Regions from separate parts of the Rhizobium sp. 0TCS1.26 genome, predicted to be linked through region 2. Evidence: predicted binding sites of a transcription regulator. Region 2 holds the regulator's gene; each other region holds the start of a gene.

Region 1 (9,967 bases), on a different contig from region 2:
GCGTGCCGGTGCAGCTGATCGTCGGTCCGCGCTCGGCAGCGACGGGCGAGGTCGAGGTCAAGGATCGCAAGACCGGCGCCCGCGAGACGATGACCGTCGAAGCGGCATTGAACCGTCTGACCGCCTGACCCGCGAAGACGGTTGGGCGAGGCGTAAGCACAGGAGACGAGATGGCCAAGAGCGTGACGGAAACGGCAGACCAGACACCCGGCACGGTTCCAGCCGCCGGTGCCTTCTCGGCGTTCGAACGCATGGTCGCCTGGCGCTACCTGCGCTCGCGCCGCAAGGAGACCTTCATCTCCGTCATCGCCGGCTTCTCGTTTGTCGGCATCATGCTCGGCGTCGCCACACTCATCATCGTCATGGCGGTGATGAATGGTTTCCGCACCGAGCTGATCTCGCGCATCCTCGGCATCAACGGCCACATGATCGTCCAGCCGGTCGACCAACCGCTGACCGATTACGCACAGCTTGCCCAGAAGTTCTCGGCCGTGCCCGGCGTCACCATGGCGCTGCCGCTGGTCGAGGGCCAGACGCTCGCTTCGGGCAAGCAGGGTGCCGGATCCGGCGCCCTGGTGCGCGGCATCCGCACCGAGGACATCGAGAAGCTGAAGGAAGTCTCCGGCAACATCCGCTCCGGCGATCTGACCGGCTTTGCAACCGGCGACGGCGTGCTGGTCGGGTCGAGGCTTGCAGCCTCCCTCGGCATCGGCGCCGGCGATCAGATCACGCTCGTCTCGCCGGAAGGCGACGTCACTCCGATGGGCGTCACACCGCGGGTGAAATCCTACCGCGTGTCGGGCGTCTTCGAGATCGGCATGTCGGAATACGACGCATCGATCATCTACATGCCGCTCGCCGAATCGCAGATCTACTTCAACGCCGATGGCCTCGTGCAGTCGATCGAACTGTTCCTCTCCGATCCGGATGCGATCGACGAGATGCGGCCGAAGATCGAGGAAGCCGCCGGCCGGCAGATCTTCATCAGCGACTGGCGCCAGCGCAACCAGACCTTCTTCTCCGCCTTGCAGGTGGAGCGCAACGTGATGTTCATGATCCTGACGCTGATCGTGCTCGTCGCAGCACTCAACATCATCTCCGGCCTCATCATGCTGGTAAAGGACAAGGGCAGCGACATCGCCATCCTGCGCACCATGGGCGCCTCGTCGCGCGCCATCATGCGGATCTTCTTCATGACCGGGGCGGCGATCGGCATCGTTGGCACCGTCGCCGGCGTTCTGCTCGGCGTCGTCGTCTGCCTCAACATCGAATCCATCCGGCAGTTCTTCTCCTGGGTTTCGGGCACCATCCTGTTCGATCCGGAACTTTACTTCCTCAGCCAGCTGCCGGCCGAGATGAGCGTCGGCGAAACGGTATCGGTGGTGCTGATGGCGCTGACCCTCTCATTCATTGCGACCATTTTCCCCGCCTGGCGGGCCTCCCGGCTCGATCCGGTGCAGGCGCTGCGTTACGAATAGGATCCCTTGTCGCCAATGCCCCGCAAAACCGTTCTGAAGCTCGCCGGCGTCGATCGCATCTACGGCCAGGGCGATACGACGCTCGCCATCCTGAAGGGTGCCGATTTCGAGCTGCATGCCGGCGAGATCGTCGCACTGGTGGCGCCGTCGGGCACCGGCAAGTCGACGCTCCTGCATCTGGCGGGCCTGCTCGAACACCCGGATGCCGGCGAGATCTTCATCAACGGCGAAAGCTGCGGCAACCTGCCGGATGACCGGCGCACCGCCATCCGCCGCGGCGATATCGGCTTCGTCTACCAGTTCCACCACCTGCTGCCGGAGTTCACGGCGCTCGAAAACATCATGATGCCGCAGCTGATCGGCGGACTGCCGAAGAAGGAAGCGGCTGAGCGTGCTGCCCAGCTCCTGGACTACATGCGCATCGGCCACCGCGCCGAACACCGCCCTGCCGAATTGTCGGGCGGCGAGCAGCAGCGCGTCGCGATCGCCCGTGCGGTGGCCAATGCGCCGCTTGTGCTGCTCGCCGACGAGCCGACCGGCAATCTCGATCCGGAAACCGCCTCTTATGTCTTCGAGGCGCTGGAGGCACTGGTGCGCCAGTCGGGTCTCGCAGCGCTGATCGCCACCCACAACCATGATTTGGCTGCGCGCATGGACCGCCGCGTCACCATCGAAGGCGGCCGCATCGTCGATTTCTGACGGTTTTTCCGGTTGCCGGCACTGCGGAGCAGGTGAGGGGCGTTTCAGCCGGCCCCGTTCTTCATCTTTTCAAACCGGAGCTTACCAGCTGCCGGAAAGGGCGTTGCCGATCAGCGGCACGCTGCGCTTGGCGCCGGCATCGTCGCTAACCGACAGCGATGTCTGCATCTGCTTCGGCGACTTGCGAAACCACTGACTGGCGATCGAGGCGAGGTCGCCGGTGAGGCCGTGCCTCTGCCAGTCGGCGAACCGCCGTGCCATGGCCTCCGGTTCCGATTGGTAGAAGAAGTCGCCCGACTGGCCGAGCGCGTTGATCGACGGCGCCATCGCCGAGAGCGGCCGCTGGAACATCCGCGCCGCGACCGTCACCGTCTTCACACTTTGCGGGAAAGCCGGCGCCATGAAATCGATCGCAAAGCCGTCGGCCTCCACCCAGCAGTGAAAGTTATCTCCGGCTCCGGTCACGTAACCGTCCTCGCGGTGGTCGACAAACAGCACCACGGCGCCATCGAGATTATAGGCGGCAAGCCCGCCCTTGGGCACGGCCTGCAGCTTGAAGTGATGCTTGAGGATGAACGCACCGAAGCTGGCAAAATACATCGACGCGGTGGCCGGATCGGCATTCTGCGCCACGAGCAGGCTGTTGATGACCTTGTAGATCCGGTGATAGTCGCTCTGCTTGATCAACATTGGTGTTCGCCTGCGCTGCTGGTGGTTTTCGGCTTTCAGTAGGCGAGGCGGCCGGCGATGTAAACGCCAAGGCTGGCCTGGGTCGCCCGTCGAGTCCGGCGGCGGGGACAAGGATACTACGGCACCTGGCCACAACCTGTCGTCTGCCACCGGCCGCCAACTCACACTCCGTCATCCTCGGGCTCGTCCCGAGGATCCGCAGCCGCAGTTCCCGGGCAGTCCAACGTCGGCATGGCAAAGATCGGCGGCGTCGCAGACAGGGCGAACCGGCAGTAGATCCTCGGGACAGATTTGAAGATGACGGCCAAGTGCCCGGTCTATTACCGCCCGTTGAGTAAATTTGTTCCGCCTTCGTTCTTGCTCTTGACGCCGGTACAGAAAGAGAACAAAATGCAAACATTACGGAACAGGAGATTGATCATGACTGACCTCATCCGCGATGTTGCAGCCTTCGCCTCGATCATGACATTCGTCGCCAGCATCGGCATTCTCGTCCTCGCCTTCTGAAGCCGCAACCGCTCCTCCTGATCAGCCGACCCGGGGGGGCGGAATTCGCATCGACGTTGCGCGGTTTTCGGTTGATCGTCGAAGCTTCGGCTGGACTTAAAGGCGCTGCCGCCGGACAATGCGTCGATTCAGCAGGGCACGGCGGCGACATGGCAGATACGATCGATATGAAGCGGGTGGACACGCAGGCGCAAACGACGCCGCAGTTCGTCCATCTGCGGGTGCACTCGGCCTTTTCGCTGCTTGAGGGCGCTCTGCCGCTGAAGAAGATTCTCGCCAAGGCCACCGCCGACGCACAGCCGGCGATCGCCATTACCGACACCAACAACCTCTTCGTCGCGCTGGAGTTTTCCGAAAAGGCGGTCGGCGAGGGAATACAACCGATCATCGGCTGCCAGATGGCAATCGATATGCAGGACCAGGGCGATGAGAAGCGCGGCGGCAATGGCGGTCTAGCCAAGCTTCCCTCTCTGGTGCTGCTGGCCGCAAACCCGGTGGGCTATGAGCGGCTCGTGGATCTCGTCAGCCGGGCCTATCTCGGCGGCGAGGGCAGCCACATGGCGGTGCACATTGCCTTGTCGTGGCTGGAGGAAGAGGGCGCCGACGGCATCATCGCGCTCACCGGTTTTGCTTCCGGGCCGATCGATCCGCTGTTGAAGGAAGGTCACCGGGCGCAGGCAGAACAGCGGCTGGTGAGGCTGAAGCGGGTCTTCGGCGATCGCCTCTATGTCGAGCTGCAGCGCCAGAACGGCTATGACCGCCGCCACGAGCGCAAGCTGATCGAGCTTGCCTATGCACATGATCTGCCGATCGTCGCCACCAACGAAGCCTTCTTCCCGTCGAAGTCCGATTACGACGCCCATGATGCGCTGATGGCGGTGGCTCACAACGCCATCGTTTCCGATGACAGCCGCTTCCGTCTGACGCCCGATCACTACCTGAAGAGCCGCGAGGAGATGGCACGGCTGTTTGCCGACTTGCCGGAGGCGCTCGAAAACACGGTCGAGATCGCCCGGCGCTGCTCCTTCGTCCTGAAGACCCGCAAGCCGATCCTGCCGCGCTTCACCGGCGCAACCGACGACGCGGAAGAGGCGGAACGGGCAGAATCGGCCGAATTGCGGCGGCAGTCGGTCGACGGGCTCGAGGCGCGGCTTGAAGCGCTCGGAATGGCCAGCGGCTACACGGTGGAGGATTATCGCGAGCGGCTGGATTTCGAGCTGTCGGTCATCGAGCGGATGAAGTTCCCGGGCTACTTCCTCATCGTTGCCGACTTCATCAAATGGGCAAAGCAGCACGACATCCCGGTCGGCCCCGGGCGCGGTTCGGGTGCCGGTTCGCTGGTCGCCTATGCGCTGACCATCACCGACGTCGATCCGCTGCGCTTCTCGCTTCTGTTCGAGCGCTTCCTCAACCCGGAACGCGTCTCGATGCCCGACTTCGACATCGACTTCTGCCAGGATCGCCGCGAAGAGGTGATCCGTTACGTGCAGCAGAAATACGGTCGCGAACAGGTGGCGCAGATCATCACCTTCGGTTCGCTGCAGGCGCGCGCCGCGCTGCGCGACGTCGGCCGCGTACTGGAAATGCCCTACGGCCAGGTCGACAAGATCTGCAAGCTGGTGCCCAACAATCCCGCCAATCCGACGCCGCTGTCGAAGGCGATCGAGGAGGAGCCGAAACTTCAGGAGGAGGCCGATCGCGAACCGGTCGTCGCCCGGCTTCTCGATATCGCCCAGAAGATCGAGGGCCTCTACCGCCATGCCTCGACGCACGCGGCCGGCATCGTGATCGGCGATCGGCCGCTGTCAAAGCTGGTGCCGATGTACCGCGATCCGCGCTCCGACATGCCCGTCACCCAATTCAACATGAAGTGGGTAGAGCAGGCCGGCCTGGTCAAATTCGACTTCCTCGGACTGAAGACGCTGACGGTGTTGAAGACGGCGGTGGATTTCGTCGCCAAGCGCGGCATCCATGTGGATCTCGCCAAGATCCCGCTCGACGACCAGAAGACCTACGAGATGCTGTCGCGCGGTGAAACGGTCGGCGTGTTCCAGGTGGAAAGTGCGGGCATGCGCAAGGCCCTCATCGGCATGCGGCCGGACTGCATCGAGGACATCATCGCGCTGGTCGCTCTCTATCGCCCGGGCCCTATGGAAAACATCCCCACCTACAACGCCCGCAAGCACGGCGAGGAGGAGATCGAATCGGTCCATCCGACCATCGACTACCTGTTGAAGGAGACGCAGGGCGTCATCGTCTACCAGGAGCAGGTGATGCAGATCGCCCAGGTCCTGTCCGGCTATTCGCTTGGCGAAGCCGATCTTCTGCGCCGCGCTATGGGCAAGAAGATCAAGGCCGAGATGGACCAGCAGAGCGAGCGCTTCATCGATGGCGCAGTAAAGAACGGCGTCTCCAAGCCGCAGGCGAAGAACATTTTCGAACTGCTGGCCAAGTTCGCCAATTACGGCTTCAACAAGTCCCACGCGGCCGCCTACGCCATCGTCTCCTACCAGACGGCCTACATGAAGGCGCATTACCCGGTCGAATTCCTCGCCGCATCGATGACCTACGATATGGCCAACACCGAAAAGCTCAACGATTTCCGACAAGATGCCGGGCGGCTTGGCATCAAGGTCATGCCGCCGTCGATCCAGACCTCGTTCCGCATGTTCGAGACCGGCGACAACTGCATCTATTATTCGCTTGCAGCCCTGAAAGGGGTCGGCGAATCGGCGGTAGAGCACATCGTTGCGGTGCGCGGCGACCAGCCCTTCGCGAGCCTTGAGGATTTCTGCCTGCGCATCGATCCGAAGCAGGTCAACCGGCGGGTGCTCGAAAGCCTGATCAATGCCGGCGCTTTCGACGGTTTCGGTCGCAACCGTGCGGAACTGATCGGCGGGCTGGACCGCATCATCGGCTATGCGCAGCGCGCTGCCGAAGGCAAGACCAGCGGCCAGAGCGACATGTTCGGCTCCTCGTCGGCCGCAGGACCCGAAAAGCTCATCCTGCCGGCCTTCGATCCGTGGATGGCCTCCGACATGCTGATGCGCGAATACCAGGTGCTCGGCTTCTACCTCTCGGCCCATCCGCTCGATACCTACAAGGACGTGCTCGCCAAGATGCGGGTGCAGAATTTTGCCGAGTTCTCGGCAGCCGTGAAGGCCGGCGCCAATGCCGGACGTCTTGCCGGCACCGTCACCGGCAAGCAGGAGCGCAAGACGCGCACCGGCAACAAGATGGGCATCGTGATGTTTTCCGATGCCACCGGCCAGTTCGAGGCGGTGCTGTTTTCCGAGGCGCTGAACCAGTACCGCGACCTGCTGGAACCCGGCAAGTCGCTAGTCATCACCGTCCAGGCCGACGAGCGACCGGAAGGCATCGGCCTGCGGATCCAGACCGTCCAGTCGCTGGAGGAGAAGTCGGTGCAGATGCAGAAGGCGCTACGCGTCTTCGTCCGCGATTCCGGGCCCATGCGCACGGTCGCCAAGCATCTGAACGCCCGCGGTGACGGGCTTGTCTCGTTCGTCGTCATCAAGGATGACGGCCGGCGGGAGATCGAGGTGGAGCTGACGGAGAAGTACCGCATTTCGCCGGAAATCGCCGCAGCCCTACGGGCGGCGCCCGGCGTGCTGGACGTCGAACTGGTCTAGCCAGATCTGGCGAGACGCGGGATAAGTTTTCGGATCGTAAATTCCGCGTTCGCTCAATCACTTGCGGCGGGCGCCGGAATCAAGATGCCAGACCGCTGACAAAGGACATCAAGCCGCGGCAGCTAACCCGGGGGCGAAGGATTTGCCTTCTCCACCAGCGGCTTGGCGGAGCGATCGGAATCAAATCCTGAGGGGCATGAGCGGCAAGGTGGATGTCAGCCTTTGGCGCCGCCGTGGGTGACGGTGATGAAGTCGGTGCCCTTGCCGGTCTCGCTCTCGGTGCCGGCATCGGTGATCGTCATTGAGCTGCCTGTGGAGATCATCGCCGAGATCCGCCGGCGCAGGTCGTCGGAGATCGAGATCCGGTCCAGGACGCCCTTGAGGCTACTCTCGCCTGCAGTCTCACCGGATGTGATGCCAAGTCGCTTGGCGGTCGCGGCCGGCAGAGCGTTGGCAAGCGTCAGCCCCTGCCAGCTGGCCTTGCCGCGGCCGCGGTCGATGGCCGTCAGGCTGTAGAAATGCGTGCCGAGCGCGATCTCCGGCCGGGCAATGTCGACCGGCTCAGAAATCAGTGGCGCAAACCCCCGGCGTACCATCAGCTGGCCCTTCGGCGGCGCCGGGCGGTCGGCGCTCGCATAGATCGCCTTGAGGAAGGCGGCGCTCAGAATGCCGCCCCTGGCCGGCAGATCCTTCCACCGCTTGAACGCCTCGACGGCGCTGCGGGTCGCCGATCCGGCAACGCCGTCCGGCGTGCCGGCGTCGAAGCCGAGCTCGGTCAGCATCGCCTGTACGTCGGCAATCGTCTCCCGGTCGGTCCGGCGGGTGATGAGGATGCGCAGCGGTTCCGGCTCGTCGGCGCTTGTCGCGGCACGGTCGCTCAAGATGTTCAGCGGCGCCCTCGGCATGTTCATCGCCACTTCGATCTGTTCGATGGAGCTGTGCGCGGAGGAGGGGCGAAGCGGCACGTCGGAGAGCAGATCGCCGGCCGGGCGCTGCGCCGGCGGCGAGAACAGGAGCGGATGGTCGATGACAACGGGTGCGACGGCCGCGTCGCTGATGATCACGTGAACGCCGGGGCCGGTCATCTGGTACAGCGATTTTGCAAACGCCGCCGGCAGCCGCACGCAGCCGTGAGAGGCCGGATAGTTCGGCACGCTGTTGGATTCGTGCAGCGCGATGCCCGACCAGGTCAGCCGCTGCATGTAGGGCATCGGCGCATCTGAGTAGATGTTGGACTTGTGGAACTTGCGCTTCTCCAGCACCGAGAAGATGCCGGTCGGCGTCTCGTGGCCCTGCTTTCCGGTCGAAACCTTGGAGGTCGCGACCACCCTGCCGCCGTCATAGACGGAAAGCGACTGGCTGTCCTTCGACACGATGATCTGCAGGCTGCGCGGATCGTCGGCTGCGGCAACCGAAGTCGCGCAGCTTGCGACGAGGGCAGCCAGGATTGCGGCGCGCTTCAACATGGGGACCTCTTACGCAGAACCAAGGTCCGGACAATACGCCTCGAAATTTAAGGAAGGTTTAGACGCCGGGCGAAAGGCTCTCGCACGCTGTGGAAAAGCGGATCACGGTTGCTTGATGCGCCGCCCGGTGCCGAACGTGTAGCCGGTCTCCACGGCGCCGGTGCCGAACTTGTGGCGTAACCGGTCCATCGCGGCTTCCGCCGCCGCCCGTCGGCTCGCCTGGGCATCGACGAGGTCCGGCGGATCGGCCCGGGCCATGTCGGTGAGATCAGTGACGCCGATCCCGATCAGCCGGAACCGCGTGCCGTCGGTCTCCCGCTCCAGGAGGCTCAGACCGGTGCGGAAGATGCGGTCGGCAAGCAGTGTCGGGTCTTCCAGCCGCCGGTTGCGGGTACGGCTCTTGAAGTCGCCGGTCTTCAGCTTCAGAACGACGGTCTGTCCGGCGATGCCCTCTTTCTTCAGCCGCGCGGACACCTTCTCGGAAAGCCTGCGCAGGATCGGCACCAGTTCTTCGTGGCGGGAGATGTCGTCGAAGAAGGTGGTCTCGGCCGAGACGCTCTTTGCCGCATCGTTCAGATGCACCACGCGCTCGTCGATGCCGCGCGACAGGCGGAAGAGGCGCTGGCCCATGCTGCCGTAGCGGCGCATCAGGTCGCCTTCCTCCATTCGCTGCAATTGGCCGATCGTGCGGATGCCATCCGCCTCCAGCGTCGCGGCAAAGGCCTTGCCGACGCCCCAGATGGTGGTAACGGGGCGCGGGGCCAGGAACTCGAGCGCTTCCGCCTCGCCGATTACCGAGAAGCCGCGCGGCTTCTGCAGGTCGGAGGCCACCTTGGCGAGGAACTTGCAGTAGGAGAGGCCGACAGAGATGCTGATGCCGATCTCGCTCTCCACCCGACGGGCAAGTCTGGCGAGAATTCGGGCCGGAGGGTCCTGGTGCAGGCGTTCGGTGCCCGACAGGTCGAGGAAGGCTTCGTCAATGGACAGTGGCTGGACGAGCGGCGTCAGCTCCTGGAACAGCGTGCGGATCTGCCGCCCCACAGTCACGTATTTTTCCATGTTGGGGCTGATGACCACGGCGTCCGGACAGGCTTCCAGCGCCTTGAACATCGGCATGGCTGAGCGCACGCCACTGATGCGGGCGATGTAGCAGGCGGTCGAGACGACGCCGCGCTTGCCGCCGCCGATGATCACCGGTCTGTCGGCCAGCTCCGGATTGTCGCGTTTTTCGACAGAGGCATAGAAGGCGTCGCAGTCGATATGGGCAATGGCAAGGTCGTAGAGCGAGGGATGGTAGACGAGGCGGGGACTGCCGCACTTGGTGCAACGTCGCCGACCCTCCGCCTGCCCGGTCAGGCAGTCGCGACAGAAGCCCGGATCGGTGGCGAAGGAGCGAGTCATCTCGGGAACAAAGGTTGAACGATCCCGACCATAGGCCGGTTGGTTCACCGCGGCAAGCGCTCCGAACCGATGGCCG
Region 2 (9,967 bases):
GCTTGTGTCCGTCATGCTGATCCTCCGATGGGCGGAATGGCGCAAAATGCGCCAGAAGAATGAAGCGTCTCAAAGTAGCTATATGATCTGATGCGCGCTGCCAAGCACTGGTGAAGGCTAATTGTGCGGCGCGAAAGAGGGGCGGGCAAGGGCACTTTCGGCGTCATCTGGAGCGTCTTGCGGGGGTTGCTGGACTTTAATCGATCCAAACGCCCGCCGTGGTCCGCGTGATGACAAAAGCGTCATTGACCACCCCTGATAATCGGGTGCAGGTTGTCGATCGGTTAAGAGGGCGGCGGTGAATTCAAGCAAATTCTCCGGGGGGCTCGATTGTCGCAGCATGACGCGCAGATCGCAGATGAGCGACACATGCCGGCGATGCCACGGGCGCCGCCGGACGCATCTCCTGTTCCGACGGTGCCTGAGAACCACTGGCCGGCCGCCAAGTTCCAGACCTCGGTGAATTCCCGGGCAAAGACCCACCTTCGGCTTGCCTCTGCGCGGCAGGCGGCGCTTCGCCTGGGAGCGCTCGGTGCCGAAGAAATCGCCCATGGGCGGCTGTTTCTCGCCGTTCCGCTGCTGCTGGGGCTCGGCATTCTCCTCTGGTTCGGACTGCCCCTGGAGCCGCCGGCATTTGTCGGCTGGCTCGCGGTCCCCTTGCTCCTCCTGGCGTCGGTCGCCGCTGCCCGCGGCCTGCAGGGGACGGCACTCGGTGTGGCGGCGCTCGCCTTCATCATCGCCGGAATGGGGCTTGCGGCGCTAGAGACGTGGCGGCAGACGACACAGGTACTCGACAGTGCGGTGACGACCAGGATCGAGGGCATCGTCGAGCGACGCGAGGCGGCCGGCGATGGAAGCTGGCGCTATGTGGTGCGGCTCACAGCCACCCGAGATCCGCAACTCGTTCGCCCGCCGGACCGGGTGGCGGTGCTCGCAAGGGGGCAGGAGGCGAGCATCGCGCCGGGGATGGTACTGACCGGTCGGGCACGGCTCTCGCCGCCGTCGGGTCCGGCACTGCCGGGGCTGACCGATTTCGGCTTTGCCGCTTTCTTCGACGGGATCGGCGCGGTTGGCTATTTTTACGGCAAGCCGCAGGCCGGCGGGCCGGCGGTGGACCTGAGTTTCCCCGAGCGGGCGCAGATGTCTCTCTACTCGCTGCGCGGCACGGTCGGCGACCGGATCCGCAGCTTCGTTCCCGGCGATGCCGGCGCCTTCGCCGCAGCGATCGTGACAGATGAACGCCGGGCGATCTCCAGCGAGGCGGTGACCGCGCTCAGGATGGCCGGCCTTGCCCATATCGTTGCCATCTCCGGCCTCAACATGGCGCTTGCCGCCGGCATCTGCTTCGTCGGCCTGCGTATCCTCCTCAGCCTCTCGCCGCCGCTGGCGCAGGCTCTGCCGACGAAGAAGATTGCCGCCGGTGGCGCGCTGCTGCTGGTCACGCTCTACTACGTCATCTCCGGCTTCGGCGTTTCCGCCGAGCGCGCCTATCTGATGATGGCGATCATGCTGACTGCCGTGTTCTTCGACCGCCCGTCGATCAGCCTCCACAACATCGCCCTGGCGGCTCTGGTGATCATGATCCTGTCGCCTTCGGCCGTCCTCGGCCCGAGCTTCCAGATGTCGTTTGCCGCAACCGCGGCGCTCGTCGCCGGCTATGCCGGCTGGACGGCGCGGCGGGCACGGCACGACCATGACACGCGGCCGCCGGCCGCCGGGGCTGCCGCCCGCAGTCTGTCGAGCCTCTGGACGATGGTCAGCGGAACCTTCATCACCTCATTGATCGGCGGCCTGTCGACGGCGATCTTTTCAGTCAGCCACTTTCACCAGCTGACCGGATACGGCCTCGTCGCCAACCTGGCGGCCATGCCGGTCGTCTCGCTGGTCGTCATGCCGGCCGGCCTGCTTGGCATGCTGGCGATGCCGCTCGGTCTCGACAAACCGTTCTTCGCCGTCATGGGCCTGGGCTCGGGCATGGTCATCGCCATTGCCACCGAAGTCGCCTCCTGGGGCGGAAACACGGTGGTTGGCCGCACGCAGCCGTGGTTCCTGCCGCTGACGACTGTCGGCCTGCTGCTGCTGGTGCTCCTGCGGACGCGCCTGGCGCTGTTCGGCCTCGTTCCGCTCGGCGCAGGTCTGCTGCTGGCCGGTATGGTCGAGCCATCGAAGAAGAACCCCGACCTGCTGATTTCAGAGGATGGTGCACTGGTAGCGGCGCTCGACGGAACTGGCGCCAGCCTCAACCGGCCGCGCCCGCCGGCCTTCCTCTACCGGCAGTGGGAAAGCGCCCTTCAGCTGGGCGAGATCAACAGCCCCGAGCGCAGAGACGCACCACCCGAGCCGCCGGCAAACCCCGTGCCTGCAGCGAACCAGCAGCCAGCGGGGCACCCTGTGCCCGCGGCAAACCCCGAGCCGACGCCTGAGACGACGAAGAGCAACCCAACAGCCAGCCCGGACGCAACTGCGACGACCGGCCAGACGTCCAAACCTGTCGCTCCCGCGAGGCCGCAACCGCTGACCCGCGAAGGACTGGCGTCCGCCCGGGCACTGATGCAGGACACATTCGCCGGCGCGCCTCCCGACCGGTTCGTCTGCCTCGGCCAGAAAATCTGTCTGCTGCGAAGCGCAACAGGCAATCGCATCGCCTGGATCGACGACGCGCGCTATGCCGGGCCTGCCTGCGATACGGCCGACCTCATCATCGCACCGCGCGCCCGTTTCGACACGTGCCGCTCGAACGCGCTGATGCTGAACGGCGCGAGCCTCAGACGAATAGGCGCCGTCGAGATCGATTTCGCCGCCAGCCGCGATCCCGGAAGCTGGCACCTGCGTGCGGCGATGACCGGCATCCGGCGCCCGTGGACGCAGCATCGCGCCTACGACTGGCGTACGCGCAGCATGGACGAGCAGCTACCCGAGCGGTTGGCGCGGATGATCAGTGATAGCGGCGGATGAGGCCGACGAGCTTGCCCTGAACCTTGACGCGGTCTGCGGAAAAGATACGCGTCTCGTAAGCCGGGTTTGCGGCCTCCAGCGCGATGGAGGCACCCTTGCGGCGAAAACGCTTCAGCGTCGCTTCCTCGTCGTCGACCAGCGCCACGACGATATCGCCCGGGCTTGCTGTGCTGCCATTGCGGATGACGACGGTATCGCCGTCCAGAATGCCGGCCTCGATCATCGAATCGCCCTTGACCTCGAGCGCGTAATGCTCGCCCGGCCCAAGCATCTCCATCGGCACGCTGATTTCGTGCGTGTTGTTCTGGATCGCCGAAATCGGCACGCCGGCAGCGATACGTCCCATCACAGGGACGGAGGCGGAGGTCGCATCATTGGCGGGGATGGCGACGGGGCGGGCGGCCGAGGGTGCTTGCGTCTTGCCGAGACTTCCCTCGATGACGCTCGGCGAAAACCCGCGGCGCGGCTGCGGTGCTGCGGAATAGGCTTCCGGCAGCTTGATCACTTCCAGCGCGCGCGCCCGGTTCGGCAGCCGGCGGATGAAACCGCGCTCTTCCAGCGCCGTGATCAGCCGGTGGATGCCCGACTTGGATGCCAGTTGCAGAGCGTCCTTCATCTCGTCGAAAGACGGCGGAACACCTGATTCTTTCATCCGTTCGTGAATGAACAGAAGCAGTTCCTGCTGTTTGCGCGTGAGCATGGCGGCGACCCCCTGAAGGAAACAAATCCAGAACGAACACTATCTGTTCCACATGTGTTCCGCAAGTGCCTAAGATCCGGTGAACGCAGGCTCATCACGGATTTTCTGCTTCGACTTCGCCCTGATGCGCGGTAAAACGGACGGCAATCGAGGCTGGAGGCATGCAAGATGGACAGTGACAGGCCACGCGCGATCGACCATCTGGTCTTGCCCGTCGAATCGCTGCAGACCTCGCGGGAGCGGCTCGAGGCGCTCGGCTTCACCGTCGCCCGGCAGGCGGATCATCCCTTCGGCACATCGAATGCCTGCGTCTTCCTGGCGGACGGCACCTATCTCGAGCCGCTCGCCATTCGCGACGCTTCTCTGGTCGGCGAGAGCGTGCGAGGCGGCAATGTCTTCACCGGACGCGACGCACGGTTTCGCAGCGGCCGGCTGGAGGGCCTTTCGGCGATCGTCGTGTCGAGCAGTGATGCCGCCGCCGATCACCAGCGCTTCCTGCGGGCGGGCATTTCAGCCGGCGACATGCTCGGTTTCTCGCGGCAGGCGTTGACCGCGGATGGGACCCCCGTCACGGCAAGCTTCCAACTGGCCTTTGCCGATCTGGAAAGCGACCTGTTCTTCTTGTTCAGCTGCCAAAGGATCAACCCGTTGCCGGCCGATCGCTCGGTGCTGGAGCGGCACGAGAACGGCGTGGTGGCGTTGCGCGAGGTGTTGCTGCACGGTGCCGCACCCGACGATCTGGTCAAGCGCATCGAGACGGTGACGCACGCGGCTGGCTTCAGCGAAGCGGAGGAGACGGCCTTCACGCTTGCCAATGCGCGCATCCGCCTTGTCGCCGGATCGGAAACCGCGAGTGGAACGGATAGGGCGGTGAAGGCGGCGGCGGTCGTCTTCCATGTCGCCGATCTGACGGTGACAGAGCTGTTGCTGGCTGATAATCACCTCCCATATGTGAGGACGCCGCACCGTATCACCGTGGCGCCGGCGCCCGGTCAGGGCGTTTCGTTCGTTTTCGAGGAGTAGATCATGGGCGTGAGCGCCAATGCAGAGGTTGCTGTCGGCGAGGGCTCGTCCCGCGTCATGTTTTCCAACAGTGGCCGGCTGTCGCTGATCTGCGGACCGTGCCAGATGGAAAGCCGCGACCATGCCTTCATGATGGCTGGCCGGATCAAGGAAATCTGCGATCGGCTCGATATCGGCCTTGTCTACAAGTCGTCCTTCGACAAGGCGAACCGCACGTCGCTGAACGGTCCGCGTGGCATCGGCATCGATGCGGCGATGGAGATCTTTGCCGACCTGAAGGCCGAATTCGGCTTTCCGGTGCTCACTGATATCCACACGGAAGAGCAGTGCGCCATCGTCTCGCAGACGGTCGATATCCTACAGATCCCGGCGTTCCTCTGCCGCCAGACGGACCTTTTGGTGGCGGCGGCAAAGACGGGTAGGGTCATCAACGTCAAGAAGGGCCAGTTCCTGGCTCCCTGGGACATGAAGAACGTGCTCGCCAAGTTCACCGAAAGCGGCAATCCGAACGTGCTGCTCTGCGAACGCGGCGCGTCCTTCGGCTACAATACGCTCGTCTCCGATATGCGTTCGCTGCCGATCATGGCGTCGCTTGGCGCCCCGGTGATTTTCGATGCCACCCATTCGGTGCAGCAGCCGGGCGGGCAGGGCGGCTCCAGTGGCGGCCAGCGCGAGTTCGTCGAGACGCTCGCCCGTGCGGCGGTGGCCGTTGGCGTCGCCGGCGTCTTCATCGAAACCCATGAGGATCCGGACAATGCGCCGTCCGACGGCCCCAACATGGTGCGCATCGAGAACCTCGAGCGTCTCCTGGAAACCCTGCTCGCCTTCGACGCCGTCGCCAAGCGCTGAGCCGGAGCTGTACCGACTTCGCCTGTCTCACATCGGGTGAGATGGGCGGTCTCGGCAAGGCGGACGACGTCTTCTGTCGAACGGACTTGCCCGCTGCCCTTCCGCTTCTCCCAGTGGGCAAGCGATTGATTATGGGTGACGATAGAGATGTCTCTCAGGATCGATTTCCGGATTCGGCGGAGATTGCCAGACGGGCGCGACACGGGCCGTCGGCCCGGCATCGATGGCCGCAACTGCCGCCGCGACTGCCATTGTAATTTTAGAATCATCCAGTAAGACAGGCCATCTCCAATACCCACCTTGAAGCATGGAGGCTTTCATGACTGCCATCACCGACATCATCGCGCGCGAGATCCTGGACAGCCGCGGTAACCCGACCGTCGAGGTCGACGTCCATCTCGAAGACGGCAGCATGGGTCGGGCAGCGGTACCTTCCGGGGCATCCACCGGCGCCCACGAGGCGGTCGAACTGCGCGACGGCGGCCCGCGCTATCACGGAAAGGGTGTCGAGAAGGCAGTCGAGGCGGTCAACGGCGAGATCTTCGACGCGCTCGGCGGCCATGATGCCGAAAACCAGATCCTCATCGATAACCTGATGTGCGATCTCGACGGCACGCCGAATAAGTCGCGGCTTGGCGCCAATGCAATTCTCGGCGTCTCGCTCGCCGTTGCCAAGGCCGCCGCCGAAGCCACCGGCCTGCCGCTCTTCCGCTATGTCGGCGGCCCGAACGCCCGCCTCCTGCCGGTGCCGATGATGAACATCATCAATGGCGGCGCGCATGCCGACAACCCGATCGACTTCCAGGAATTCATGATCATGCCGGTCGGCGCCGAAGACCTTCGCGACGCCGTGCGCATGGGTTCGGAAGTCTTCCATGTGCTGAAGAAGGAACTGGCAGCCGGTGGCCACAACACCAATGTCGGCGACGAAGGCGGCTTCGCACCGGGCCTGAAGAGCGCACCGGAAGCCCTCGATTTCATCATGAAGTCGATCGAGAAGGCCGGCTACCGCCCGGGCGACGACATCCACCTGGCGCTCGATTGCGCCTCGACGGAATTCTTCAAGGACGGCAAATACGCCATGGAAGGCGAAGGCCGCACGCTGGAACCGGAAGCCATGGCCGACTACCTCGCCGAACTGGCTGCCAGGTACCCGATCATCTCGATCGAGGACGGCATGGCCGAGGACGACTGGGACGGCTGGAAATACCTCACCGACAAGATCGGCAAGAAGGTGCAGCTGGTCGGCGACGATCTCTTCGTCACCAACTCCGCGCGCCTGCGCGATGGCATCAAGATGGGCGTCGCCAACTCCATCCTCGTCAAGGTCAACCAGATCGGTTCGCTGACGGAAACCCTTGATGCGGTCGAGACGGCGCACAAGGCCGCCTACACCGCCGTCATGTCGCACCGTTCGGGCGAGACCGAGGATTCGATCATCGCCGATCTCGCCGTCGCCACCAATTGCGGGCAGATCAAGACCGGCTCGCTGTCGCGCTCCGACCGCATGGCCAAGTACAACCAGCTGATCCGCATCGAAGAAATGCTCGGCCCGCAGGCAGCCTTTGCCGGCCGCTCCATCCTGCGCGCCTGAGTCGTCCTCTGCCGCATTGATGATACCGCGAGGCGGGACCCTGTCGGGTTCCGCCTTTCGTCGTTGAAGGGCCCGGCGCGTTCGTCGACCGGGGCAACGATTGATTAAGCAAGTTCTGCGAGTTTGACGTTACGTAATGCGTTGCAGGACTGCCATCGAATGTGGACCAAACACCATAAACAGAGAAAGCTCGGCCGCCTGGTCCTGCCGGCGATCACCATCGCCTTCCTCGGCTACTTCGGCTACCACTCGGTGCATGGCGAACTCGGGCTCATCGCCACCGAAAAATTTGAACGTGTGCGTCTTGAACGCGCCGCCGATCTTGCCAAATTGGTCGAAAGGCGCGAAGCGCTGGAGCGACAGGTTCAGTTGCTGAGTGACGGTTCGCTGGAGAAGGACATGCTGGACGAAACGGCGCGCTACCAGTTGAACGTGTCACGGGCCGACGAGATCGTCATCTTCAACAGCTACTTCTGAATTAACCGGAAGTCAGTTAAACGGCCATTTTCCCAGCTATTTCATAGCCTTGTATATCATGTGAGCCATGCATTTATGGCATTGCTGGGGCGCGCTTTCTTGCTTATTGTGCGCGCAACCAATCAAACAAGTACGCAGGGAGGTTATGAATGGCGCCGAAACTGTTCGCGTCCGCAGTCGGTCGCAAGGCCGCAGCGAAGCCTGCAAAGTCTTCCAACGGTGGTCCCATCGCCGAATTCGAAAAGGCCGACGAGCTCAAGGCCTACCGCGAAATGCTGCTCATCCGCCGCTTCGAGGAAAAGGCCGGCCAGCTTTACGGCATGGGCTTCATCGGCGGCTTCTGTCACCTCTACATCGGTCAGGAAGCTGTCGTCGTCGGCATGCAGATGGCCCAGAAGGAAGGCGATCAGGTCATCACGGCCTATCGTGACCACGGCCACATGCTCGCTTGCGGCATGACGGCGCGTGGCGTCATGGCCGAGCTTACCGGACGTCGCGGCGGCTATTCGCGCGGCAAGGGCGGCTCGATGCACATGTTCTCCAAGGAAAAGAACTTCTACGGCGGCCACGGCATCGTTGGCGCCCAGGTGTCGCTCGGCACCGGTCTGGCATTCGCCAACAAGTATCGCGGCAACGACAGCGTCTCGGTCGCCTATTTCGGTGACGGCGCGGCCAACCAGGGCCAGGTCTACGAGAGCTTCAACATGGCGGCGCTGTGGAAGCTGCCGATCATCTATATCGTCGAGAACAACCGCTATGCGATGGGCACCTCGACCGCCCGCGCCACGGCGCAGTCGAACTACTCGCTGCGCGGCTCCGGCTTCGGCATTCCCGGCATCCAGGTCGACGGCATGGACGTGCGCGCCGTCAAGGCGGCCGGTGACGAGGCGCTCGAGCATTGCCGTTCCGGCAAGGGCCCGATCATCCTCGAAATGCTGACCTACCGGTATCGCGGCCACTCGATGTCGGACCCGGCCAAGTACCGGACGAAGGAAGAAGTGCAGAAGATGCGCTCCGAGCAGGATCCGATCGAACAGGTCCGCCTGCGTCTTCTCGAACGCGACTGGGCCAGCGAAGACGAGCTGAAGGCAATCGACAAGGAAATTCGCGACATCGTGTCCGACAGCGCCGATTTCGCCCAGGCCGATCCGGAGCCGGATGTATCCGAGCTCTACACCGACATTCTGCTGTGATCGCGGGGAGGGAACTATAATGCCAATCGATATCCTGATGCCCGCGCTTTCTCCGACGATGGAGGAAGGTACGCTTTCCAAGTGGCTGAAGAACGAGGGTGACAAGGTCACCTCCGGCGACGTCATCGCCGAGATCGAGACCGACAAGGCGACCATGGAAGTGGAAGCCGTCGATGAAGGCGTGATCGGCAAGCTGCTGGTCGCCGCCGGCACCGAGAACGTCAAGGTCAACACCAAGATCGCCGTGCTGCTCGCCGAAGGCGAAACCGTCGACGACATCGGCAGCGAGAAGCCGGCGGCAACGCCGAAGGCGGATGCCGATACCCCTGCCGCGACGGAAGATGCCGCTGGCGGCAAGGCCCGCGAAGCCGCCGAAGAGCCGTCGGCGACGAAGGATGCTGCCAAGGTTCCGGCGCAGCCGAAGATCGATGTCGCTGCCGATCCGGATATCCCGGCTGGCACCGAGATGGTCTCGACCACCGTGCGCGAAGCATTGCGCGATGCGATGGCCGAAGAGATGCGCCGCGACGAGAACGTCTTCGTCATGGGCGAGGAAGTGGCCGAGTACCAGGGCGCCTACAAGATCACGCAAGGTTTGCTGCAGGAATTCGGTGCCAAGCGCGTCGTCGACACCCCGATCACCGAGCACGGCTTTGCCGGCGTCGGCGTCGGTGCGGCGATGGCCGGCCTGAAGCCGATCGTCGAGTTCATGACCTTCAACTTCGCCATGCAGGCGATCGACCAGATCATCAACTCCGCCGCCAAGACGCTCTACATGTCGGGTGGCCAGATGGGCGCTCCGATCGTCTTCCGTGGCCCGAACGGGGCAGCCGCCCGCGTCGGCGCCCAGCACAGCCAGGACTTCTCCGCCTGGTACAGCCAGATCCCGGGCCTCAAGGTCGTCATGCCGTATACGGCAGCCGACGCCAAGGGGCTGCTGAAGGCAGCCATCCGCGACCCTAACCCGGTCGTCTTCCTCGAAAACGAGATCCTTTACGGTCAGCATTTCGACGTACCGAAGATGGACGATTTCGTCCTGCCGATCGGCAAGGCGCGCATCCACAAGACCGGCAAGGACGTCACCATCGTCTCCTGGGGCATCGGCATGACCTACGCGGTCAAGGCGATCGCCGAACTGGAGAAGGACGGCATCGACGTCGAACTGATCGATCTGCG
Region 3 (9,967 bases), on a different contig from region 2:
GCGCCGCTGGGTGGTCTATCCGGCACTGCGCAACGGCGCCTATTTCCCCTGGGATTATCAGCCGCTGCAAAAGGCGTCGGAGCGCTACATGCGCAACCACATGGATCTCAACGTGCTGGAGGAGAACCAGCGGTTTCCGCGGGGAGAGTAACGCTGCCGAGGCGAGGAGGCAGGCTTAGCCAGTGGGCAGTAGTGCCGGCCGCCCTGGTCCGCTGCTGCAGGCCGGCGGCTGGCTATTACTCGAACACTTCGGCGACGGGAAGCTCCCCGGAGCCGACGTGGCCATGTCGCGTGCATGCTGGTTTGCCGTGGGGAGAACATGCTCGTTCAGAGTGACAAAGTCTATAAACGGTGCGACATTTGTAGAGGGGCATCTATTCCGGTGGGCGGCTTCAGTCTCGGCTGGCCAGTACTATCGGATGTACGGATAGGACCTCGGTTCGGTCAAACTCTAAGCGTCCATCTGGGCTATATTGGCGCAGTATAAGGCGGTTCTCTTGCCAGCCAACGAACTCCTTCACATAACCCAACGGCGGGAACCCAGCGCCGTCAGGCGGAATGGTCTGGACGATCACGTCGTCGCCATGCCGGGCTGGCTTGCGCGGGTGGACCCATACAGTTTCGCCAGGGCGGTAGCGCGGCGACATGGATTCGCCATAGATGAAGACGGCATAGGCGCCTAGAACGCTCTTGAGTGATGGCGGGCAGGCGACATAGTCAAGTACCGTACCATTGAACAGGTAGACTCCATCCGCCACTCCAACCGCTTCGCCGAGGACCGGAACCATCTGGCCGGCCGAGGCAGGCGGGCGCAGCGCCCCCTGCGGTTTAGCATTTGGCTCGACGGAAATGCCTGCAGTCGTCAGCCACTCGTCGTCGCGAATCCCCAGGACCTTGTTCACTGCCTGGCGGTACTGTGGCTTGCGGACGCGTCCAGTGAGGTAATTGTTGATGTTCTGCTGACTGGTGCCGACTAGGCGCGCGAGTTCGCTCTCGTTGCCACCAAGGACAGCATTTAGTTTCGTCTTGAGCAGGCGTGTAAGTGGGGTGTCCAAACGTTTGCCCTCTTGTTTCTTTGCGCTGATAACAAAGCATCTTCAGGCCAAACAAACAAACTGGCTGGTTTTCAAAAATTTGTCAGATCTTGCGACCTCGACGAACGACCGGGAGCCGAAGGATGCAAGATATGGAAGAGGGTATCCGGAAAGCGACTTGGCCGCTCCCGACGCAGGAGTATCACGCCGCGCTGGCGACCTGGTACTCCTTGATCGCCACCATCCTGATCGCCGGATAGCGCTCCGACTCGTAGCGTAGCGAGAACGCGTCCTGCGCCAGAAACACCGGATCGCCATCGAGGTCGCGGGCGATATCGCCGCGCTTGACGGTCAGGAACTTGTCGAGCTCCGCCGGCTGATCGGACGAAATCCAGCGGCAGACGGAAAAACGCGACATCTCGAACGAGACGGGCAGCGTGTATTCGCCCTGCAGCCGTTCCTTCAGCACGTCGAGCTGCAGCGCGCCGACCACCCCGACGATCGCCGGCGAGCCATCCTCCGGCGAGAACAGCTGCACGACGCCCTCTTCGGCCATCTGCTGCAGTGCTTCCTTCAGCTTCTTCGCCTTCATCGCATCCTCCAGCCGCACGCGGCGCAGGATTTCCGGCGAAAAGTTCGGCACACCCTGGAAGACCAGCGCTTCGCCCTCGGTCAGCGTGTCACCAATGCGCAGCGTCCCGTGGTTTGGGATGCCGACGACATCGCCGGCATAGGCGGTATCGGCCAGCTGGCGCTGCGAGGCGAAGAAGAACTGCGGAGCCGTCAGCCCCATCAGCTTGCCGGTGCGGGCAAGCTTTGCCTTCATGCCGCGCTCCAGCTTGCCGGAGCAGATACGGGCAAAGGCGATACGGTCGCGGTGGTTGGGATCCATGTTAGCCTGGATCTTGAAGACGAAGGCAGTCATCTTGTCTTCCGCCGCATGCACCTTGCGCACGTCGGCCACCTGGTCGCGCGGCGGCGGCGCGAAATCGCCAAGCGCATTGATCAGATCGCGGACGCCGAAATTGCGCAGCGCCGAGCCGAAGAAGACCGGCGTCATATGGCCTTCGAGGAATGCCTGACGATCGAAGCGGCGGCAGGCTTCGCGGGCCAGCTCCAACTCGTCGATGAAGGCCGCACGCTCGTTTTCCGGCAGATGCTCGGCAACGGTCTGCGGACCATTGACCGGCTGGCCCTCCACCTGCGTATCGCTGCCACGGAACGTATTGTCGGCGAGATTGTAGGAGCCGCAGAAGTTCTTCGAGCGGCCGACTGGCCAGGTGACCGGCGCCGTATCCAGCGCCAGCTTCTCTTCCACCTCGTCGAGGATTTCGAACGTATCGCGGGCCTCGCGGTCCATCTTGTTGACGAAGGTGATGATCGGGATGTCGCGCATGCGGCACACCTCGAACAGCTTCAGCGTCCGCGGCTCGATGCCCTTGGCGCCGTCGATGACCATGACCGCGGCATCCACTGCCGTCAGCGTACGGTAGGTGTCGTCGGCAAAATCCTCGTGGCCGGGCGTATCGAGAATGTTGAAGACATTGCCGTCGAACTCGAAGGTCATCACCGAGGTTACGACCGAGATGCCGCGTTCGCGCTCGATCTTCATCCAGTCGGAGCGCGTCTGGATGCGGTCCTTCTTGGCCTTGACCTCGCCGGCAAGCTGGATGGCACCGCCGAACAGCAGCAGCTTTTCGGTCAGCGTCGTCTTGCCCGCGTCTGGGTGGGCGATGATCGCGAAGGTGCGGCGGCGGGAAACCGCCTCTGCAATGCTTTCGGCCATGGGTCAGAAAATCCTTTGAGTTGCCGCGTATCTAGCGACTCCGTGGATAACTTTCAATTCGTGTTTGACCCCGCAAGCCCCGGGTCCGCAAATGGGATCATGAATATGCACGCTTCCTCCACGCCCCGGCTCTCCGTCATCCGCCTGCCGCATGCCGATGGGCTCGACCTGCCGGCCTACGAGACGGCGGGCGCCGCCGGCATGGACTTGCGGGCCGCACTCGGCGATGGCGAGACGATGACGCTTGAACCGGGGAAGCGCGCGCTGGTGCCGATCGGCTTCATCGTCGAGATCCCGCACGGCTTCGAGGCGCAGATCAGGCCGCGCTCCGGGCTTGCCTTCAAGCACGGCATCACCTGCCTCAACACGCCGGGTACCATCGACAGCGACTATCGCGGCGAGGTGAAGGTGCTGCTGGTCAACCTCGGGGACCAAAATTTCGAAATCAGCCGCGGCATGCGCATCGCCCAGATGGTGGTGGCGCCCGTTACGCAGGTGCAGGTGATCGAGACGAGACAGGCGAGCGACACCGAGCGCGGCGCCGGCGGCTTCGGCTCCACCGGGGTTTGAGATGCGTGGGCGGTCCTGCGACAGCAACGGCCTCGTGCTGCGTTCTGACTACTTCGGCGATCCGCTCGCCTGGCGCGCCTTCTGCGACCTGCTGTTCGACATATTCCGCTTCGATGTCTCGCCCCTGACCGTGCTTGGCGGCCCCGATCCGACAAGCATGCCGACGGGCTACTTCGATGCAGACGGACGATGCATCGCCAATCTCAGCGCCTTTTCAATGCCTATGATGATGGACGGGAAGCATATCAAAGCCGCCGGTTGGCAATCCGGCGCGGTGCGGCCGGAATGGCGCGGCCGCGGCCTGTTCCGCGACCTGATGCAGATCACCTTCGACCGCTGCCGTGCGGCGGGCTTCGAGACGATCCTCCTCACCACACGGCATCCTGCACTGTACCAGCCTCTCGGCTTCCGGACCGTGCCGCAGTGGCGCTTCTCAGGCCCGGTTCCGGCTCTGCCGGGCGGGATCCCGCCCGCCCGTCGCCTGGACATACGTCAGCCGGGCGATCTCGCGCTGATCTGCGAGGCGCTCCGTTGCCGCCAGCCAGTGTCGGACCGGTTCGCAGTCCTCGACCAGTCTCACATGTTCCTGCTCAACGCCTGGCTCTCCCCGTCCATCTCGCTGCACTGGATGGAGCAGGAGCACTGTGTCCTCGCCAGCGAGCTGACGAATGACGAACGGCTTTCGCTTCTCGATGTGGTGGGCGCGGCCATTCCCTCGCTCGGCACCCTGATCGGGGCAACTGCTCCCATGGCGACGCATGTCGATGTTAATTTCCCGACAGACAGGATCTGCGCTGACGGACAGCCATGGGACGCGCGCGCCGAGCCCGACGAAGGCGCAACCGTGCTGATGATGTGGAGCCTCCCCATGGCACTGCCGCACGGCTCCGTGAAGCTCTCACCAATGGCCGATTTCTGACCACGTGCTCAGCGTGATGGATCTGCTGCGGCACCGCCTTCTGTCCACTTCACCATGCGCAGGCGCGGCCGAAATGATCGCCGCGCGAGGCCAATCTGACATGTTCACCGTTGGGTCTCCTCTTCCGACGTCGTCAGCACCGGAGCGGCAACCGCTGGGGTCCGGCATATGACCTCCCACGTGCGTCCATCGATCCGCCAGCGGCAGCATATTGCGCGGCGCCCGTTTGCCTGCCATGGAGGATCCGACGGCGAGGGCCCCTTCATGACAATCACCACACTCATTGCTTATGCCGGCGCGCTTTTCATCGCAGCCGCCATTCCGGGGCCCGGCATGACTGCCATCGTGGCGCGCGCGCTCGGGTCCGGCTTCCGCCCCACCCTCTTCATGGGACTTGGCCTCATCCTCGGCGACCTGGTCTATCTGACCGCCGTCATTTTGGGCCTCGCCATCGTGGCGCAGAATTTCACCACGCCTTTCCTGATCATCAAGTATGCCGGTGCGGCCTACCTCATCTACATCGCGTGGAAGCTCTGGACGGCCGGTCTCCTGCCGCAGGAGATCAAGGCGCAGAGCGCGCCAAGCATTGGCCTTTCCTTTCTCTCCGGCCTGCTGGTGACGCTCGGCAATCCGAAGACCATGCTGTTCTACGTGGCGCTGGTGCCCACCCTCATCCCTCTGCAGTCCATCGGACCGCGCGACTACGCAGCCCTGGTGGCGCTGACCTTCGTCGTCTTGATGGCAGTCCTGCTGCCCTATATCCTGCTGGCCTCCAAGGCACGCATCCTCCTCAAGAAACCGAGCGCATTGAAACTTCTCAATCGGTCTGCAGCCAGCATTCTCGCCGGCACGGCCGCCTATATCGCTGCCCGCTGAGCAGCGCGTGTCCGGCGTACTCGCTCAGGCCGCCGCCGTCATCCTTTCGCCCGCCATCCGGTAGGAAATCGCCTCGGCCAGGTGAATGCGCCCGACACGGTGCATGTCGTCGAGATCGGCAAGCGTCCGCGCCACCTTCAGCACCCGGTGATAGCCGCGGGCGGTGAACTTCAGTTTTTCCGCCGCGTCACGCAGCAATTGCAGCCCTGCTGCATCGGGTTCTGCGAACCCCTCGATCAGCGAGGTCGAGCAACGGGCATTGGTGCCGATGCCCGGCAGTCCGGCCTCGATGAAACGCTGGCGCTGCCGTTCGCGGGCCCGCGCAACACGGGCTGCCACCTCGGCACTGGCTTCGGCCGGCCGCGGGCGGATGAGATCGGACGCCGAGACCGCCGGCACCTCGATGCGGATGTCGATGCGATCCATCAGCGGCCCGGAGATGCGCCCCTGATATTCGGTGAGGCAGCGGTCGCCCCGGGCGCAGACATGCCCCGGCTGGCCGGCCATGCCGCACCGGCACGGGTTCATCGCCGCCACCAGCTGGATGCTGGCCGGGTAGGTGACGCGGTAATTGGCTCTTGCCACCACGCACTGCGCCGTCTCCAGCGGCTGGCGCAGCGCATCCAGCACCTGCGGCGAGAACTCCGGAAACTCGTCAAGGAAGAGCACCCCGTGATGGGCAAGCGAGGCCTCGCCGGGTTTTGCGCGCAGCCCGCCGCCGACCAGCGCCGCCATGGTTGCCGAGTGATGCGGTGTGCGGAACGGTCGACGGTCGGACAGCTTGCCGCCCGACAGCTGGCCGGCGATCGAGTGGATCATCGACACCTCCAGCAGTTCGGCGGCCTCCAGCGGCGGCAGGATGGACGGCAGGCGGGCGGCAAGCATCGATTTGCCAGAACCGGGTGGCCCGATCATCAGCAGGTTATGCCCGCCGGCCGCCGCCACCTCCAGCGCCCGCTTGGCACTCTCCTGGCCCTTGATGTCGGCAAGATCCGGCAGGTTCGTCGCCGGCGTGCGGATTGCCGGCTGCGGCCGCGTCAGGACCTGGGTGCCGCGAAAATGATTGGCGAGCGCGATCAGGCTGCGCGGCGCAAGGATATCCATGTCCGGACCCGCCCAGGCGGCCTCCGCACCGCTGTCGGCTGGGCAGATCAGCCCCTTGCCGAGACCGTTGGCCCCGATCGCCGCCGGCAGGGCACCGGCCACCGGCGCCAGCGTTCCATCGAGGTTGAGTTCGCCCAGCACCACATAGCCAGCCAGCGCATCGGCCGGTATGGCGCCGAGCACCGCCATCAGCCCCAGCGCAATCGGCAGGTCGTAATGGGAGCCTTCCTTCGGCAGATCCGCCGGCGCAAGGTTCACGGTGACCTTTTTCGGCGGCAGTGCCAGACCTGAAGCATGCAGCGCCGCCTGAACCCGTTCACGGCTTTCGGCGACCGCCTTATCCGGCAAACCAACGATGTGCATGTTAAGCTTGCCCGGCCCGATCATGACCTGAACATCGACGGGCACGCCTTCGATGCCTTGGAATGCCACCGTACTGACCCGCGCCACCATGTGCCACCTGCCCCGCGTTCCAGCGCTTGGTCAGAACCCGCACTGGCCTCCAAGACGCGCAAGTACAATCCAACCACAGTTTATGGTTGAGTACAAGAACATTTGCGGAACAATTCGTGGCGCGCAGCACGCCGACGATCCGGTGCGGGTTTGGCGGTCAGCCGCGCTTGGCTTCGATCGCATCCCACAGCAGCGACGCGACGTCGGCGCCGCCGAACTTCTTGACCTCGCGGATGCCGGTCGGCGAGGTGACGTTGATCTCGGTCATCACGTCGCCGATCACGTCGATGCCGACGAACAGGAAGCCGCGTTCACGCAACGCCGGGCCGATGCGGGCACAGATCTCCTTCTCGCGCGCCGTCAGTTCGGTCGGCTCGGCGCGGCCGCCAACATGCATGTTGGAGCGGCTGTCAGTCTCTGCCGGCACGCGATTGATCGCACCGACCGGCTCGCCGTCGACCAGCAGAATGCGCTTATCGCCCTTGCGGACCGCCGGCAGGTAGGCCTGGGCGATGTAGGGCTCGCCGCGATACATCTGGCCGAACATTTCGAGCAGCGAGGTAAAATTGCGGTCGTCGCGGGCCGAATGGAAGACGCCGGCGCCGCCATTGCCGTAGAGCGGCTTCAGGATGATGTCGCCGATCTCATCGCGGAAGCTGGCGATCTCGGCCGGGTCGCGCGAGATCAGCGTCGCGGGCATCAGGTCGGCGAACTCGGTGACGAAGATCTTTTCCGGCGAATTGCGCACCCAGGCCGGGTCGTTGACCACCAGCGTCTTCGGGTGCAGCCGTTCGAGAAGATGCGTGGAGGTGATGTAGCCCATGTCGAAGGGCGGATCCTGGCGCAGCATGATCACGTCGATGGTCGACAGATCGACCCGCTGTCGCTCGCCGAGGGTGAAGTGGCTGCCCTTCTCGTCGCGCAGCTGCATCGGTTCGATCGAGGCGAAGATCCTGCCGTCGCGCATGGTCAGCCGGTCGGGCGTGTAGTGGAACAGCTCGTAGCCGCGGGCCTGCGCTTCCAGCGCCATGGCGAAGGTCGAATCGCCGGCAATGTTGATGCTGGACACGTGGTCCATCTGGAATGCGATTGTGCGGATCTTGGCCATACCCTGTCCCTTGTCAGATTGCCCGCCAGATGTAGGACGACGGGCAAGCGAAGGCAACGGTAGAGATCGGAAGGCTTCTAGAGGCCGAGCCCGCCACCCTTCAGGGCACGGCGAACACGGTTGCGGACCCGGTAGACAAGAGCGAGCGGCATCCAGATAGGCTGGCGCATGAAGGCGATCTTGCGAACGTAGCGGTCGATGCGCCAGGTCGCCCAGGTGCCGGCCTTGAAGTAGCCGATGTCTCCCGCGCGCAGCAGTCGCTGGGTGCCGTCCTCGGCGGTGATCGACACCTCGCCGTCGAGGATGACCACCGTCTCGTCGTCGCCGAAGAACCAGCGGAAGGTGCCCGCCGTGCAGTCCCAGATGGCCGTAGCCGAACATTTGTCGGCGGTCGTCGAGTGCGAGACGACACGGGCCTGCGGGGTGCCGTCGAGGATCCAGGCGGGTTCGATCGGCGCCGGCTGCAGCTCCCGCGCCAGGGCTTCCGCCGAGGCACCGATGAACGGCGGGACGCCGCCGCCTGGCGCACTGGTGCGGCTGCGATAGGCAAGAGCGATCGCCCCCGCGAGTGCCAGTTTCAAAACCATGTGACCCCCTTATCCCGGACCGGCAGAGGGTAACACCTGAGTTTCAGCGCAAGGTTGTCAGGATCGCTTGCATTTTATCGATCCTGCGCATCACGACGGCAGCCCTGCTTCGCCTTCAGGTCACCGGATCTAACTCTGATGACAGCAACGGCGAAGGCACCATTTCCGGAACCGGCGTTGCACGGATGACGGCCGGGCCGATGCGTCGGCCATCGGCCGCACCGAAGAAATGCAGGCGCTGCGTATCGTAGGCGAGCCGCATGTCCTCCGCCACCGGAGTTTCCGGCGACAGCGCCGCCGTCAATTTCTGGTCGCCCACCTGTCCGTGCACGAGACGCTGCGAGCCGAGCTCTTCGACATAATCGAGACGGAACGGCAGGAAATCCTCGCCGTCTCTGGCGACCCGCAGATCCTCCGCCCTGACGCCCACCATCACCGCGCCGGAGGTCGGCGCTTGGTCGAGCTCGATCGCTGCCGGGCCGATCGCCAGCCGGTTGCCGTGAAGCTCGCCGGAGATCAGGTTCATGGCCGGGGCGCCGATGAAGCTTGCAACGAAGGTCGATGCCGGAGCGTGATAGACCTCGAGCGGCGAACCGATCTGCTCGATGCGGCCACCGTTCAGCACCACCAGCCGGTCGGCCAGCGTCATGGCTTCCAGCTGATCATGGGTGACATAGATGGAGGTGGTGCCGAGCCGACGCTGCAGGCGCTTGATCTCGCCGCGCATCGACACGCGCAACTTGGCATCGAGGTTCGACAACGGCTCGTCGAACAGGAAGGCGGCGGGCTTGCGGACGATTGCGCGCCCCATGGCGACACGCTGCCGCTGACCGCCGGACAGCGCCCTGGGCTTGCGCTCCAGATACGGCGTGATCTCCAGCATGCGGGCGGCTTCTGCAACCAGGGCTTCGATTTCCGTCTTCGGCGTACCGCGGTTCTTCAGCCCGTATTCGAGGTTCTGGCGAACCGTCATGTGCGGATAGAGCGCGTAGTTCTGGAACACCATGGCGATGTCGCGTTCGGCGGGCTCCATGCGATTGACGACACGTCCGCCGATCGACACCTCTCCGCCACTGATCGCCTCCAGTCCGGCAACCATGCGCAGCAGGGTGGACTTGCCGCAGCCTGACGGGCCGACCAGCACGATGAACTCGCCGTCGGCGATATCGATCGAGACCGCGTCGACGGCCTTCACTCCGCCCGTATAGACCTTTGAGACATCGGCTATGTTGATGGTCGCCATGTCACTTCTCCGTTTCTGTAAGTCCGCGGATGAACAGCCGCTGCATGAGGATGACGATGAGGATGGGAGGCAGCATGGCCAGCACGGCCCCGGCCATCACCAGGTTCCACTCGATGACGCCGTCCTGAACGGTCACCATGCGCTTCATGCCCATCATCAGCGTGTAATAGCCGGGATCGGTCGTCACCAGCATGGGCCAGAGATACTGCACCCAGCCATAGATGAAGAGGATGACGCAGAGCGCGCCGATATTGGTGCGCGACAGCGGCAAGAGGATATCGCGGAAG

The links. Region 2 encodes LexA, which represses DNA repair genes until DNA is damaged. Its sites were predicted from a motif close to TGTTCNNNNTGTGTTCNG; they were not measured.
Region 1: a site for LexA is predicted at 3,249-3,266, ahead of dnaE (DNA polymerase III subunit alpha). Genes of this name have one in related genera too.
Region 3: a site for LexA is predicted at 6,837-6,854, ahead of AAIH46_RS12450 (YifB family Mg chelatase-like AAA ATPase). Genes of this name have one in related genera too.

What each region holds. Positions count from the first base shown of each region.
Region 1 is NZ_JBCIYV010000002.1:44,056-54,022, reverse strand. It holds gene proS (proline--tRNA ligase) at 1-128, shown strand, start outside; gene AAIH46_RS07300 (lipoprotein-releasing ABC transporter permease subunit) at 171-1,478, shown strand; gene AAIH46_RS07295 (ABC transporter ATP-binding protein) at 1,494-2,177, shown strand; gene AAIH46_RS07290 (DUF2026 family protein) at 2,259-2,867, opposite strand; gene dnaE (DNA polymerase III subunit alpha) at 3,542-7,024, shown strand; gene AAIH46_RS07280 (L,D-transpeptidase family protein) at 7,240-8,490, opposite strand; gene AAIH46_RS07275 (DNA polymerase IV) at 8,593-9,891, opposite strand.
Region 2 is NZ_JBCIYV010000001.1:43,431-53,397, forward strand. It holds gene gltA (citrate synthase) at 1-15, opposite strand, end outside; gene AAIH46_RS00250 (ComEC/Rec2 family competence protein) at 370-2,955, shown strand; gene lexA (transcriptional repressor LexA) at 2,936-3,655, opposite strand; gene AAIH46_RS00260 (VOC family protein) at 3,824-4,678, shown strand; gene kdsA (3-deoxy-8-phosphooctulonate synthase) at 4,682-5,527, shown strand; gene eno (phosphopyruvate hydratase) at 5,847-7,121, shown strand; gene AAIH46_RS00275 (FtsB family cell division protein) at 7,281-7,598, shown strand; gene pdhA (pyruvate dehydrogenase (acetyl-transferring) E1 component subunit alpha) at 7,748-8,791, shown strand; gene AAIH46_RS00285 (pyruvate dehydrogenase complex E1 component subunit beta) at 8,811-9,967, shown strand, end outside.
Region 3 is NZ_JBCIYV010000002.1:1,073,310-1,083,276, forward strand. It holds gene betC (choline-sulfatase) at 1-151, shown strand, start outside; gene AAIH46_RS12425 (S24 family peptidase) at 393-1,055, opposite strand; gene AAIH46_RS12430 (peptide chain release factor 3) at 1,237-2,820, opposite strand; gene dut (dUTP diphosphatase) at 2,920-3,390, shown strand; gene AAIH46_RS12440 (GNAT family N-acetyltransferase) at 3,392-4,309, shown strand; gene AAIH46_RS12445 (LysE family translocator) at 4,574-5,185, shown strand; gene AAIH46_RS12450 (YifB family Mg chelatase-like AAA ATPase) at 5,210-6,742, opposite strand; gene gshB (glutathione synthase) at 6,900-7,850, opposite strand; gene AAIH46_RS12460 (cupin domain-containing protein) at 7,928-8,437, opposite strand; gene ugpC (sn-glycerol-3-phosphate ABC transporter ATP-binding protein UgpC) at 8,553-9,680, opposite strand; gene ugpE (sn-glycerol-3-phosphate ABC transporter permease UgpE) at 9,682-9,967, opposite strand, start outside.